Regions from separate parts of the Proteus appendicitidis genome, predicted to be linked through region 1. Evidence: predicted binding sites of a transcription regulator. Region 1 holds the regulator's gene; the other holds the start of a gene.

Region 1 (6,040 bases):
TAATAATGCTGCTCAAGTATGGAACCACACTTTCTACTGGAACTGCTTAGCACCAAACGCAGGCGGCGCACCAACAGGTAAAATTGCTGATGCTATCAACAAAGCATTTGGCTCTTTTGAAGAGTTCAAAAAGCAATTTAATGATGCGGCAGCTAAAAACTTCGGTTCAGGTTGGACTTGGTTAGTTAAAAAAGCCGACGGTTCAGTTGCAATTGTTAATACGTCTAATGCTGCAACGCCAGTTTCAGGCGCAGACAAACCACTGTTAACAGTAGACGTATGGGAACATGCATACTACATCGACTACCGTAATGCGCGCGTTAAATATTTAGAAGAGTTCTGGGCATTAGTTAACTGGTCATTTGTTGAAGCTAACCTTGCTTAATAGAGCGTGATAATCAAAGGTGAGTGATTGAGATTCATTTTTGGTGACAAAATAACAAAGGGCCTTCAGCCCTTTGTTATATTCAGATATTCGATAATCTATTATTTAAATTGATCGGATATTTTATAAAGCGGTGATTAGAACAACATAGTCGAAAATAAAACGATCATAACAAGCGCTGCTACTGCTGTACTCAAACCAAATTTCAGATCCGTATCCATCTATTTCTCCCTCAAAATGATTATAATACACATTTTTAACCATAACATTGTCATGGTTAATTATTATTACATATCAATATTTGCTAAAATAGCGACCAGTGCACAATTTATAACATTGATTAATACTTTCACTTTTGAGCTAGATCATACAAAATTCACAGCTAATCGCTAAATTATTGCCAGTGTTTGCCCTATGTATGACTATACTGGCAGTTAAACCATAAAATTAGATAAAAGAGACCAATGAAGGTCAGGAGTTTTCCACACCATGGCAACAATAAAAGACGTGGCAAAACGCGCAGGCGTATCAACCACGACTGTTTCTCATGTGATCAACAAAACACGTTTTGTTGCTGAGAACACACGGGCAGCAGTTTGGGCCGCTATAAAAGAATTAAATTATTCGCCTAGTGCCGTTGCGCGTAGTTTAAAAGTCAATCACACCAAATCTATTGGCCTGTTAGCCACGTCCAGTGAGGCTCCTTACTTTGCTGAAGTGATTGAAGCGGTTGAAAATAGTTGTTATAGCAAAGGCTACACACTGATTTTATGTAATTCACATAATAACCTTGATAAACAAAAAGCCTATTTAGCGATGCTGGCACAAAAACGTGTTGATGGATTGTTAGTCATGTGTTCTGAATATCCCGATCACCTTCTTACACTTTTAGAGGGCTATCGTAATATTCCAATGGTTGTCATGGATTGGGGCAAAGCGCGTGGTGACTTTACAGATACCATTATCGATAATGCTTTCCATGGTGGTTATATTGCAGGTCGTTACCTTATTGAGCGTGGTCATCGTGATATTGGTATTATTCCTGGTCCATTAGAACGTAATACTGGTGGTGGTCGCTTACAAGGTTTCTTAAAAGCCATGGAAGAAGCAAAAATCACAGTAAAAGATGAGTGGATTGTACAAGGCGACTTTGAGCCAGAGTCGGGTTATAAAGCCATGTACCAAATGCTAAATCAAAAACATCGCCCTACTGCTGTTTTTTGTGGTGGTGATGTGATGGCGATGGGCGCAATTTGTGCTGCGGATGAACTTGGTCTGCGCGTTCCTTTCGATATTTCTATTGTGGGTTACGACAATATTCGTAATGCACGTTATTTTACACCCGCACTAACGACCGTCCACCAGCCAAAAGAACGTTTAGGTCAAATGGCATTATCAATGTTGCTTGATCGCATCGTCAATAAACGCGAAGACGCCCAAACAATCGAAGTTCATCCACGATTAGTTGAGCGCCGTTCAGTTGCTGACGGTCCTTTTATTGACTACCGTCGTTAATTCAGATTTATTCAGCTATCTGATTTCTAGCGAAGCCATTCCTCATTTAAGGTTTGGCTATCTCCAAGATAATCTAGCAACCATGTCAAAGCGGGTGATTCACTTTTATCTACCCACGTCAGGCAGCATGGGCTGTCTGGCAATGGTTGTGCTAGTTGTAAAGTAACCAGCTTACCTTGTTCAATTAAAGGCTCAGCGCGGTGCCAAGGCACCATTCCTACGCATAATCCCGCTAACAAGCATTCAAGCCCCATATCCCATGTCGGGACAACCATTCTACGCTGATTATTGAGCGCCCAAGTGTCACGCTTTGGTAAACTGCGTGAGGTATCTTCTAAACATAAACTAGGATAAGGGCGCATCTCATCATCCGTTAATGGATGTTGTGCTTTCGCTAAAGGGTGATCAACATGGCAAACGCAGCGCCAAGGCATAAATCCCATATCTCTAAAACTATAACGTTCACCAATTGGTGAGGCTCTTGTTGCACCAATTGCTAAATCAACACGACCATTAACTAAAGAGTCCCATACGCCATTAAACACTTCAGGGTAGACATACAGCTCAATATCAGGAAAATGGCGGTAGAAATCGAGAATAAGTTGTTGTGTTCTTTCAGGTTTAACAATGCCATCAACTGCTATACTAAATTGACCGCGCCACCCATTAGAAACTTGTTGACAAAGATGCCGAGTGTCATTCATTTTTTTGATAACAGATCGTGCTTCTTTGATGAAAATTTTACCTGCATCGGTTAATTCTACATCACGGTGACGGCGCTCAAACAAAGGAACGGCAAGCCATTCCTCTAATTGCCGAACTGTGTAACTAACGGCGGATGGCACTCTGTGCAATTCTTGAGCAGCGGAGCTAAAACTTCCTGTTCTTGCAACTGCATCAACAACTTCTAAAGAGTATTCTGACCACATAGAGTTTATTCCTTTGAAAATTTTTCACAGCATTAACCAAATATTCCCGTTTCACAAGTAAAATAAGTCTTAGTTACAATATATAAAATGTTCTACATCACATAGCATAGAAAATAAAATGAATTCTAAAACGTCCACACAATCAAAAACACCTATGAGCTTTATGGTGTACCTAGCGGGTTTGAGTATGCTAGGTTACTTAGCTATTGATATGTACTTACCTGCATTCGGTATGATGCAGCGTGAACTCTCTATCAGCGAAGGTGCTATTAGTAATAGCTTAAGTATCTTTTTATTTGGCTTTGCTGTTGCCCAATTACTTTGGGGACCACTTTCTGACAAAGTAGGTCGTAAACCTATTCTACTTATTGGTTTAAGCCTTTTCTCTTTAGGCTGTCTTGGTATGCTGTGGGTTGAGAGTGCAACTGGCTTACTTGCTATGCGCTTCCTACAAGCTTTCGGTGTCTGCTCTGCTGCTGTTATTTGGCAAGCTCTTGTCATCGACCGTTTTGATGAATCTCGCGCTCAGCACGTTTTTGCTTTAATTATGCCACTGGTTGCATTATCACCAGCACTTGCACCTTTAATTGGTGCATCATTATTAAATCACGGCGGCTGGCGTATGATTTTCATGCTGTTAATGGCAGTAACATTAGTTCTAATGTTACCGACATTAATGCTAAAAAACATTAAACAAAAATCAGTCACAGATGCAAACCAATCTACCGCTTCATTTATAACTTTACTCAAATCCCCTCTCTACACAGGTAACGTATTAGTTTACGCTTCTTGTAGCGCGGGTTTCTTTGCTTGGTTAGCTGGCTCACCAATCATTCTTGAAAAGATGGGTTACTCGCCACAGGATATCGGTTTAAGTTATATTCCACAAACTATTGCATTTATGGTGGGTGGTTATGGTTGTCGTATCTTACTGTCAAAAATGACAGGTAAAACACTGCTTCCACTGTTGTTAATCGGTTATGCTGTCAGTATGACTGCGTTATACCTTGTTGCTAAATTTACTGAGCCAACATTAACAACTATTTTAATTCCGTTCTGTATTATGGCTGCAATGAATGGTGCATCTTATCCAATCGCAGTATCTAATGCTTTATCCGCTTATCCTGAAATTAGTGGTAAAGCAGCTGCGTTACAAAATGCACTTCAACTGGGTCTTTGTAGCTTAGCAAGTTTTATTGTGTCTGCCTTTATCAGTCAACAACCTCTGATTAACACCACTGCAATTATGGCATTAACAGCAATCCCAATGGCAGTTGGCTACTTTATTCAGCGCAATAAATCTGTTATCAAACACACGGTTCAAACCGCAGAATAATCCCCTCCTTTATTTTAAGAATCATCTTAAAAAGGCCATTTTATAAAAAATGGTCTTTTTCTTTTCTAGAGAAAAATAATTTACGTCTCTATACTTACCTATACGCTGTATAGCGTTTTGTTTATTTTTCTTTCGGATTTTGAGACATTAAACAAATTATTTGCTGATTATGTCAGATTAGTTGTCTTATTAATTTTATTCGTTCAATTCATACTGAACACAATACCATTTTAATACTATCAATCTGTACACATCCTTTCTTAGCTTTATGTCTCAAAACCCGCTTAGTTTACGCGGAGAGTATATGAGTACATCTTGTGTAGAAGAAGGCCGAAAGACCTCCAACGATCCTTATGAAAAGATCGTAATAGAACTGTTAGCTCACACAGATATTCGAATTAATGGTTCAGAACCTTATGATATTCAGGTTCATAATCAGAATTTTTATAAAAGAGTATTACAGCAAGGCTCATTAGGTCTCGGCGAAAGTTATATGGATGGTTGGTGGGATTGTGAACGACTGGATATATTCTTTCATAAAGTTTTACGTGCAGGTCTTGAAAATAAGCTTCCACAAAACCTACGTGACATTTTCAAGATTGCGGCAGCCCGCCTTTTTAATCTGCAAACACAAAAACGCGCATGGATGGTAGGTAAAGAACATTACGATCTGGGTAATGATCTATTTACTGCCATGCTTGATCCTAATATGCAATATTCCTGTGGCTACTGGAAAAATGCAGACAATTTAGCTCAGGCTCAAGAACATAAATTAGATTTAATTTGCCGAAAATTAGATTTAAAACCAGGTATGACCTTATTAGATATTGGCTGTGGCTGGGGGGGGCTTGCAGGCTACGCAGCCAAACACTTTGGCGTATCTGTTACGGGTGTCACCATTTCTGTTGAACAACAGAAGCTGGCACAAGCTCGATGCCAAGGGCTTGATGTTAATATAATCTTAGAAGACTATCGTGATTTACATGAAAAATTTGATCGTATAGTTTCAGTGGGTATGTTCGAACACGTTGGCCCTAAAAATTATGCCACTTATTTTGATGTCGTTCGTCGTAATTTAAAAGAAGATGGTCTGTTTCTATTACACACCATTGGTTCTAACCGCGATAAGGTGAATGTAGATAGCTGGATAAGCAAATATATCTTTCCTAATGGATGTTTACCGTCTATTCAAAAAATTGCTCATGCCATGGACAATAAATTTGTGATGGAAGATTGGCATAACTTTGGTGCTGATTACGATAAAACATTAATGGCATGGTATCAGCGTTTCTTAGATTGTTGGCCAGATATTGAACCCAATTATACACCGCGTTTTAAACGTATGTTTAGCTATTATCTTAATGCCTGTGCTGGCGCATTTCGTGCCAGAGATATTCAGTTATGGCAAATAGTACTAAGCCCTAAAGGGCATATTGGCGGTTTACAGATCCCTCGTTAATTATTTTTTATAAAAAGAGAAAAGCCAGTTTGATTAATAAACTGGCTTTTTCTTTAATTTTCTTTTCAGAGCAACAACATTAATGATTAATTATGTGAAGCTTGTTCTTCATTTTCAATTTGTTGCGCTGCGAATAAAGCTTGTTGCTGTGCTTGTTGTGCCATAACGCGCTCTACTGTATCGACAATCGCTTGAGTTTGAGGATCAAGCTCAATATTGACTTTATCACCAAGGCGCTTACGACCTAATGTTGTTCTGTCACGAGTTTCTGGAATTAAATGAACACAAAAACGGTTATTAACCACATCGCCCACAGTTAGGCTTATTCCATCAATACCAATAAAACCTTTGTGTAAAATATACTTCATTAATGCTTTATCGAAGATGCGAAACCAAATTTGTAAATTATTTTCTGA
Region 2 (6,040 bases), 1.5 Mb from region 1:
TAGAATCCACTAACCCACGGATAAAACGTAGGTAATTAGGCATAAACTGCTCAGCTTCATCCATAATAAAGACGCGCTGTACATACAGTTTTAAACCATGACGTTGTTCGCGGTTCCATAAATCCCAAGGCGCTTTTGAAGGCACATATAATAAGCTAGTATACTCTTGCTTACCTTCTACTCGGTTATGTACCCAGCTTAATGGATCTGCAAAATCATGAGAGATATGTTTATAAAACTCTTTATACTCTTCATCACTCACTTCAGCTTTATTACGAGTCCACAGCGCTTGTGCTTTATTAATTTTTTCCCATGTTACTGTGCCGTCTTCTTCATTTTTCGTTTCAATTTCAACGGGCAGAGAAATATGGTCGGAATATTTACTAATAATGCTACGCAGGCGCCAATCATCTAAATACTCATCTTCACCTTCACGCAAATGAAGCGTAATTTCAGTACCACGATCAGCTTTTTCAATATCAGCAATGGTGTAGTCACCTTCGCCTTCAGATCCCCAAAAAACACCCTTATCTGCGCTTTCACCAGCAGCCCGAGTGCGTACTGTCACTTTATCTGCAACGATAAACGCAGAATAGAATCCAACACCAAACTGACCAATTAGTTGGCTATCTTTAGCTTGATCTTGTCCGATAGATTCTAAGAATGATTTTGTACCTGATTTTGCAATAGTACCGAGATTATCAATGACTTCATCACGAGTCATACCAATACCATTATCACTGATAGTCAGAGTACGCGCTTCTTTATCAGTGGAAATGCGCACATGCAACTCGCCGTTATTTTCATAAAGCGCAGCATCTGATAATGCACGGAAACGCAATTTATCAGCCGCATCTGATGCGTTCGAAATCAATTCGCGAAGGAAAATTTCTTTATTGGAGTAAAGAGAATGGATCATTAATTGAAGAAGTTGTTTAACTTCTGACTGAAATCCTCTTGTTTCCTGACCTTTCATACTCATTTTTACCTCAATTAATCCTAATTTGGCGAAAAAAATCAATATGAATAAAAAGTGGGGATAGTTAAGCAAGTTTCAAGGGTTGAGTAAAAAATTAAGCTAATAAAAGTGATTACACATCTTATATGATTAAAGTTTGAGCCAAAATAATACTTGCTGTCTATTTTTAGCTGTATATTTTATTATACAGCGATATTAACTTAGGTTTATGACTATGAAAGCATTATTACAGCACTGTTTATTAGGTATTGGCTTACTCTCCCTCTCTTCTTTTTCTTATGCAGATAGACAAATCGTAGACCAAATTGGTCGCACCGTTACCATTCCAGACAAAGTAGAAAGAACGGTGGTTTTACAACATCAAACACTAAACTTACTGGTTCAACTTGATGCAACGGATAAAGTTGTTGGAGTGATGTCCAACTGGAAGCAACAACTTGGTGATGGGTATGCACAATTAGCACCATCGCTAGAAAAAACACCTAAAGTTGGCGATCTCACCAGTTTTGATGCTGAAAGCTTAGTCAAACTGCAACCTCAAGTCGTCTTTGTCACCAATTATGCCCCTAAAGAGATGATTGATAAGATTTCTGCATTGGGTATTCCTGTTGTTGCAATTTCATTACGTAAAGAGAGTAACGACGATAAATCAAAGCTTAATCCAACATTACAAAACGAAGAACAGGCTTATAACGAAGGGCTAAAAGAAGGGATTTTATTGATTGGTGATATCGTCAATAAATCAGAAAATGCACAAGCATTAGTTAACGATACCTTTAAACAGCGTGAGCAAGTTAGTCAGCGCTTACAAAATATCCCCAAAGAACAACGCGTCCGTGCCTATATGGCCAATCCTGACTTAACCACTTATGGCTCTGGCAAATACACCGGGCTTATGATGGAACATGCAGGTGCTTTCAACGTCGCAGCGTCAACAGTTAAAGGGTATAAACAAGTTTCTCTTGAACAAATTATTGATTGGAACCCTGAAGTTATCTTTATCCAAGACAGATACCCTCAAGTTGTTGATGAAATCAAACAAGATGCTCGTTGGCAAGTGATTAGTGCAGTTAAAAATAACCGAATTTATTTAATGCCTGAATATGCAAAAGCATGGGGTTATCCAATGCCAGAAGCCATGGCAATCGGTGAATTGTGGATGGCAAAAAAACTCTATCCTGAAAAATTTAGCGATATTGATATGCAAAAAGCCGCTAATGATTGGTATCAAAAATTCTATCGCACTCAATATCAAGGGAAGGAATAGGATATAACACTATGACGTTTTCCCTTTTTGCAGCAGGTAGCTTAAAAACGACACTACCTGCTTTTATTGAGCATCATCAGCAAAAAACAGGTGAAAAGTGGGCGCTTACATTTGGACCTGCTGGACTTTTGCGTCAACGGATTGAACAAGGGGAAACCTGTCATTTGTTTCTTTCAGCGGATGAAAGTAATGCAAAGCAATTAATTGATAAAGGTTTCGCTCTACAATATGCCCCTTTTATTGCCAATCAGCTTTGCATTACCGCTCGTTATACTGCTGTAAATAAAGAAGATAACTGGCTTAGTGTATTATCAAATACCGCATTAAAATTAGCGATATCTACTCCTAAAGCAGATCCATCAGGGGATTATAGTTGGCAACTATTTGATAATATTGCGCAAATTAATCCACAGTTAAGTCAGGCATTAAAAATGCGAGCGCTTTCTTTGGTTGGAGGTAAGCATTCACTTATTATTCCTCAAGGTAGGATGGCTGCACACTATTTAATTGCCACACATCAAGCAGACGCATTTATTGGTTATCAGCACTACCAAGCACAATTAAGCCAATTTCCTGAATTAAAGATATTCGATATTCCAAAGCCTTTTAATGTTACCGCACACTATTGTGCAACACTTATTCATTCTCAGGCTTATAGTTTATATCAGGAGATATAATCTCCTTATGCTAAAGCGCATTTTATTAAAGCAGGGTTTTTACCGCTAAGTTAAGTTCCCTTTTTAGCGGTAAGTCACCTTATGTTATATCGTTATTTTGGGGCGTCACTGGCAATAATAGCCTTGGCACCTGCTGTTGCTTCATCCAATGCATGTTTTATTGTATCAGCATGAGCAAGCACCACACCTAAACGGCGAGTGCCAGCAATTTCAGGCTTAGCGAAAAGGCGAATTTGACGATTTGCCTTCAACGCTTTTTCAATACCAGAATATACGATATTTGTACTATAAAGCGCCGGTAAAATAACCGCTGATGCGCAAGGACCTAATTGGCGAATTCCACCAATGGGATAGCCTAAAAAAGCACGCACATGAAGCGCAAACTCTGATAAGTCTTGAGAAATTAGTGTCACCAATCCTGTATCATGAGGGCGAGGTGAGACTTCATTAAAGAATACCTCATCACCTTGAACAAATAACTCAACACCGAATAAACCATAGCCTCCTAAGTTCTCAACCACTTTACTCGCAATATGCTGTGCTTTGGCAAGCGCGATATCACTCATTTTTTGAGGTTGCCATGATTCACGGTAATCTCCTTTCTCTTGTCGATGACCAATAGGGGCGCAAAAATGGATACCATCAACAGCATGAATAGTCAGTAACGTTATCTCAAAATCAAACGGGATCATTTTCTCAACGATCACGCGCCCTTTTCCCGCTCTCCCACCTTCTTGAGAATAAGTCCAAGCGTGTGATAAATCGCTTTCACTACGAATAACACTTTGCCCTTTTCCGGATGAGCTCATGACAGGTTTTACAATACAAGGGAAGCCTATTTCTAGTGCTGCTTTTTTAAAGCTCACTTCATCATCAACAAATTGATAGTTCGATGTAGGTAAATGCAGTGTTTCCGAGGCTAAACGACGAATACCTTCTCTATCCATTGTTAGTTTTACAGCACGGGCGCAAGGAACCACTTTTTGCCCCGCTTGCTCTAATTCAACCAGTAACGTTGTTGCAATAGCCTCAATTTCAGGAACGATAAAATCAGGTCGCTCTTGTTTAATAACTTGCTTTAATGCATCGCTATCAAGCATATTTACAACATGATGACGATGAGCAACATGCATAGCAGGAGCATTGAGATAGCGATCAACGGCAATCACTTCAATTCCTAAGCGTTGGCATTCTATCGCAACTTCTTTGCCTAATTCACCGGCACCCAATAACATCACTTTTGTTGCACTTGCCGTAAGAGCCGTACCCAGCACTGTCATTTTTTATCCTCACCATTAATAAAAACCGCAACTACGCAAACGATTGCTTTGATATAGCATAGCGGATTTAGCTTGATAGAAAAATAGCTAGACAAAAAAATAATCAGGCAGAGAAATAGAGAAATAGAGAAATAGAGAAATAAAAACATTACATCGTTTGGCTACGTTTTCCTTTTTGAATTTTTAGATAATTAAGGCGTTTGCGGATAAGTGCTAAGATACAACATAAAAGCCCTAACCAAATCAGTGAGAAACTCACGCCTTTTACTTCATCAAAAGCTTCATGGAATAAGAAAACAGCCAGTAAAAATTGAATGGTTGGTTCAATATATTGAGCTAATCCGATGACAGTTAATGTTGTTCTCTTAACTGCGGCGGTAAAAAACAATAACGGCAGTATAGTGACCGGAGCTGTTAGAATATAATAAAAACGAGTCAGATTATCTGCAGAAGGTAGTGCGCTTTTCTCTGTAATCAACAGCCAAATAGTGGCAGCTATGGCTAATGGCAGCAACCAAAGTGTTTCCATAAACAAAGACGTGATCACATCAAAACGAATAAACTTACGGATCAAGCCATATACAGCAAATGCGCCCCCCATCATGATAGCGAGTACGGGTAATTCACCGTACATCCACAATTGATAGCCCACACCGGCACAAATTAAGGTAACAGCCCATTTTTCTGCTGGATTCAGCTTTTCTTTAAGAAATATGACGCCTAATAAAATTGAGAAAAGTGGATTAATAAAATACCCCAAGCTCGCTTCTAATACTTGTTGATGAGTTAATGCATAGGTAAATGTACACCAAGAAACGGCCATAGCCATTGAGCTAAATAGACACATAAAAACAGAGCGCTTATCTTGTAAAACAGCGCGCCATCGTGTTCTATTTTTAATAAAGAGTCGGACGAGTAATAAAAGAGGGATAGACCAGATCAAACGCTGAGCCAGCATTTCTAATGGCTGCGCTCCGGGTAACAGCCGATAAAACAGAGGGGTTATTCCCCAAAGAATATAAGAAAAAATGGCTAATACCGCGCCCGATTGAGCCAACATTTAATGTTCCATCAATAAAAGTCAATAAGATTGAATATCATACGCTTAAAATAGACAGAACAATATGATCATCATCGCTGATTGATTGATCAAACATCAGTGCGACGGCATAGACAAGATAAAAAAATCTCCACAAATAACCACTCCGAGAAAAGTCGTTATAAATGGAGAAAAAAAGATACCATTAAGGGAAAACCGTGGTAAAAACCACAACCAGAAAAAAGGGTAAGTTGTTAGAAAATCTCCCTAACATGTAAAGGCGGTTGCTGCTGAACAAAATCATGTAATTTTTTACGACTTGGTGCCGCTGCTATCGCCCCTTTTTGAGTGGTGGCTAAAGCGCCACAAGCAGCTGCTTGCGTTACTATTTTTGATAAATATTGTTCATCTTCAGCAAAACCATATTCAGCAAGCGCAGCTAACAGACCTGACATAAAGGCATCGCCAGCACCTGTTGTATCAATACATTCAACGATAAAGGCACTAAATGCGACTTGCGTATTTGGCGTTAAAACTAAACAACCTTTAGAGCCTTGGGTGATCACTTTTAAACGAGCGGGATAATCTTCTAATTTTTTAAGTGCATTATTCAATGTCACTTCTTGTGTCATCCACGTAAGCTCATCTTCTGATAATTTTAAAATGTCAGCTTTATGCGCATAATTATCGATAATTTCGCGCATTTCCTCATGATCACGCCACATTTGAGGACGTAAATTAATATCAAAACTCAGTAGTGAACCGCTTTCTTTAATATTTTTGATTGCACAATCTAAG

What was found. The regulator PurR, encoded in region 1, represses purine synthesis genes. The targets are predictions, from matches to a motif close to CANGCAAACGTTTGCNTG.
Region 2: purT (formate-dependent phosphoribosylglycinamide formyltransferase) is a predicted target of PurR. The motif match lies at 4,236-4,253, and genes of this name have one in related genera.

Annotation. Positions count from the first base shown of each region.
Region 1 is NZ_CP127389.1:1,712,435-1,718,474, reverse strand. It holds gene sodB (superoxide dismutase [Fe]) at 1-385, shown strand, start outside; gene cydH (cytochrome bd-I oxidase subunit CydH) at 523-606, opposite strand; gene purR (HTH-type transcriptional repressor PurR) at 875-1,900, shown strand; gene punR (DNA-binding transcriptional activator PunR) at 1,927-2,829, opposite strand; gene punC (purine nucleoside transporter PunC) at 2,948-4,165, shown strand; gene cfa (cyclopropane fatty acyl phospholipid synthase) at 4,470-5,624, shown strand; gene QQS39_RS07960 (riboflavin synthase subunit alpha) at 5,711-6,040, opposite strand, start outside.
Region 2 is NZ_CP127389.1:3,166,221-3,172,260, forward strand. It holds gene htpG (molecular chaperone HtpG) at 1-976, opposite strand, end outside; gene QQS39_RS14660 (ABC transporter substrate-binding protein) at 1,194-2,246, shown strand; gene QQS39_RS14665 (substrate-binding domain-containing protein) at 2,258-2,923, shown strand; gene purT (formate-dependent phosphoribosylglycinamide formyltransferase) at 3,016-4,203, opposite strand; gene rarD (EamA family transporter RarD) at 4,352-5,263, opposite strand; gene QQS39_RS14680 (PfkB family carbohydrate kinase) at 5,497-6,040, opposite strand, start outside.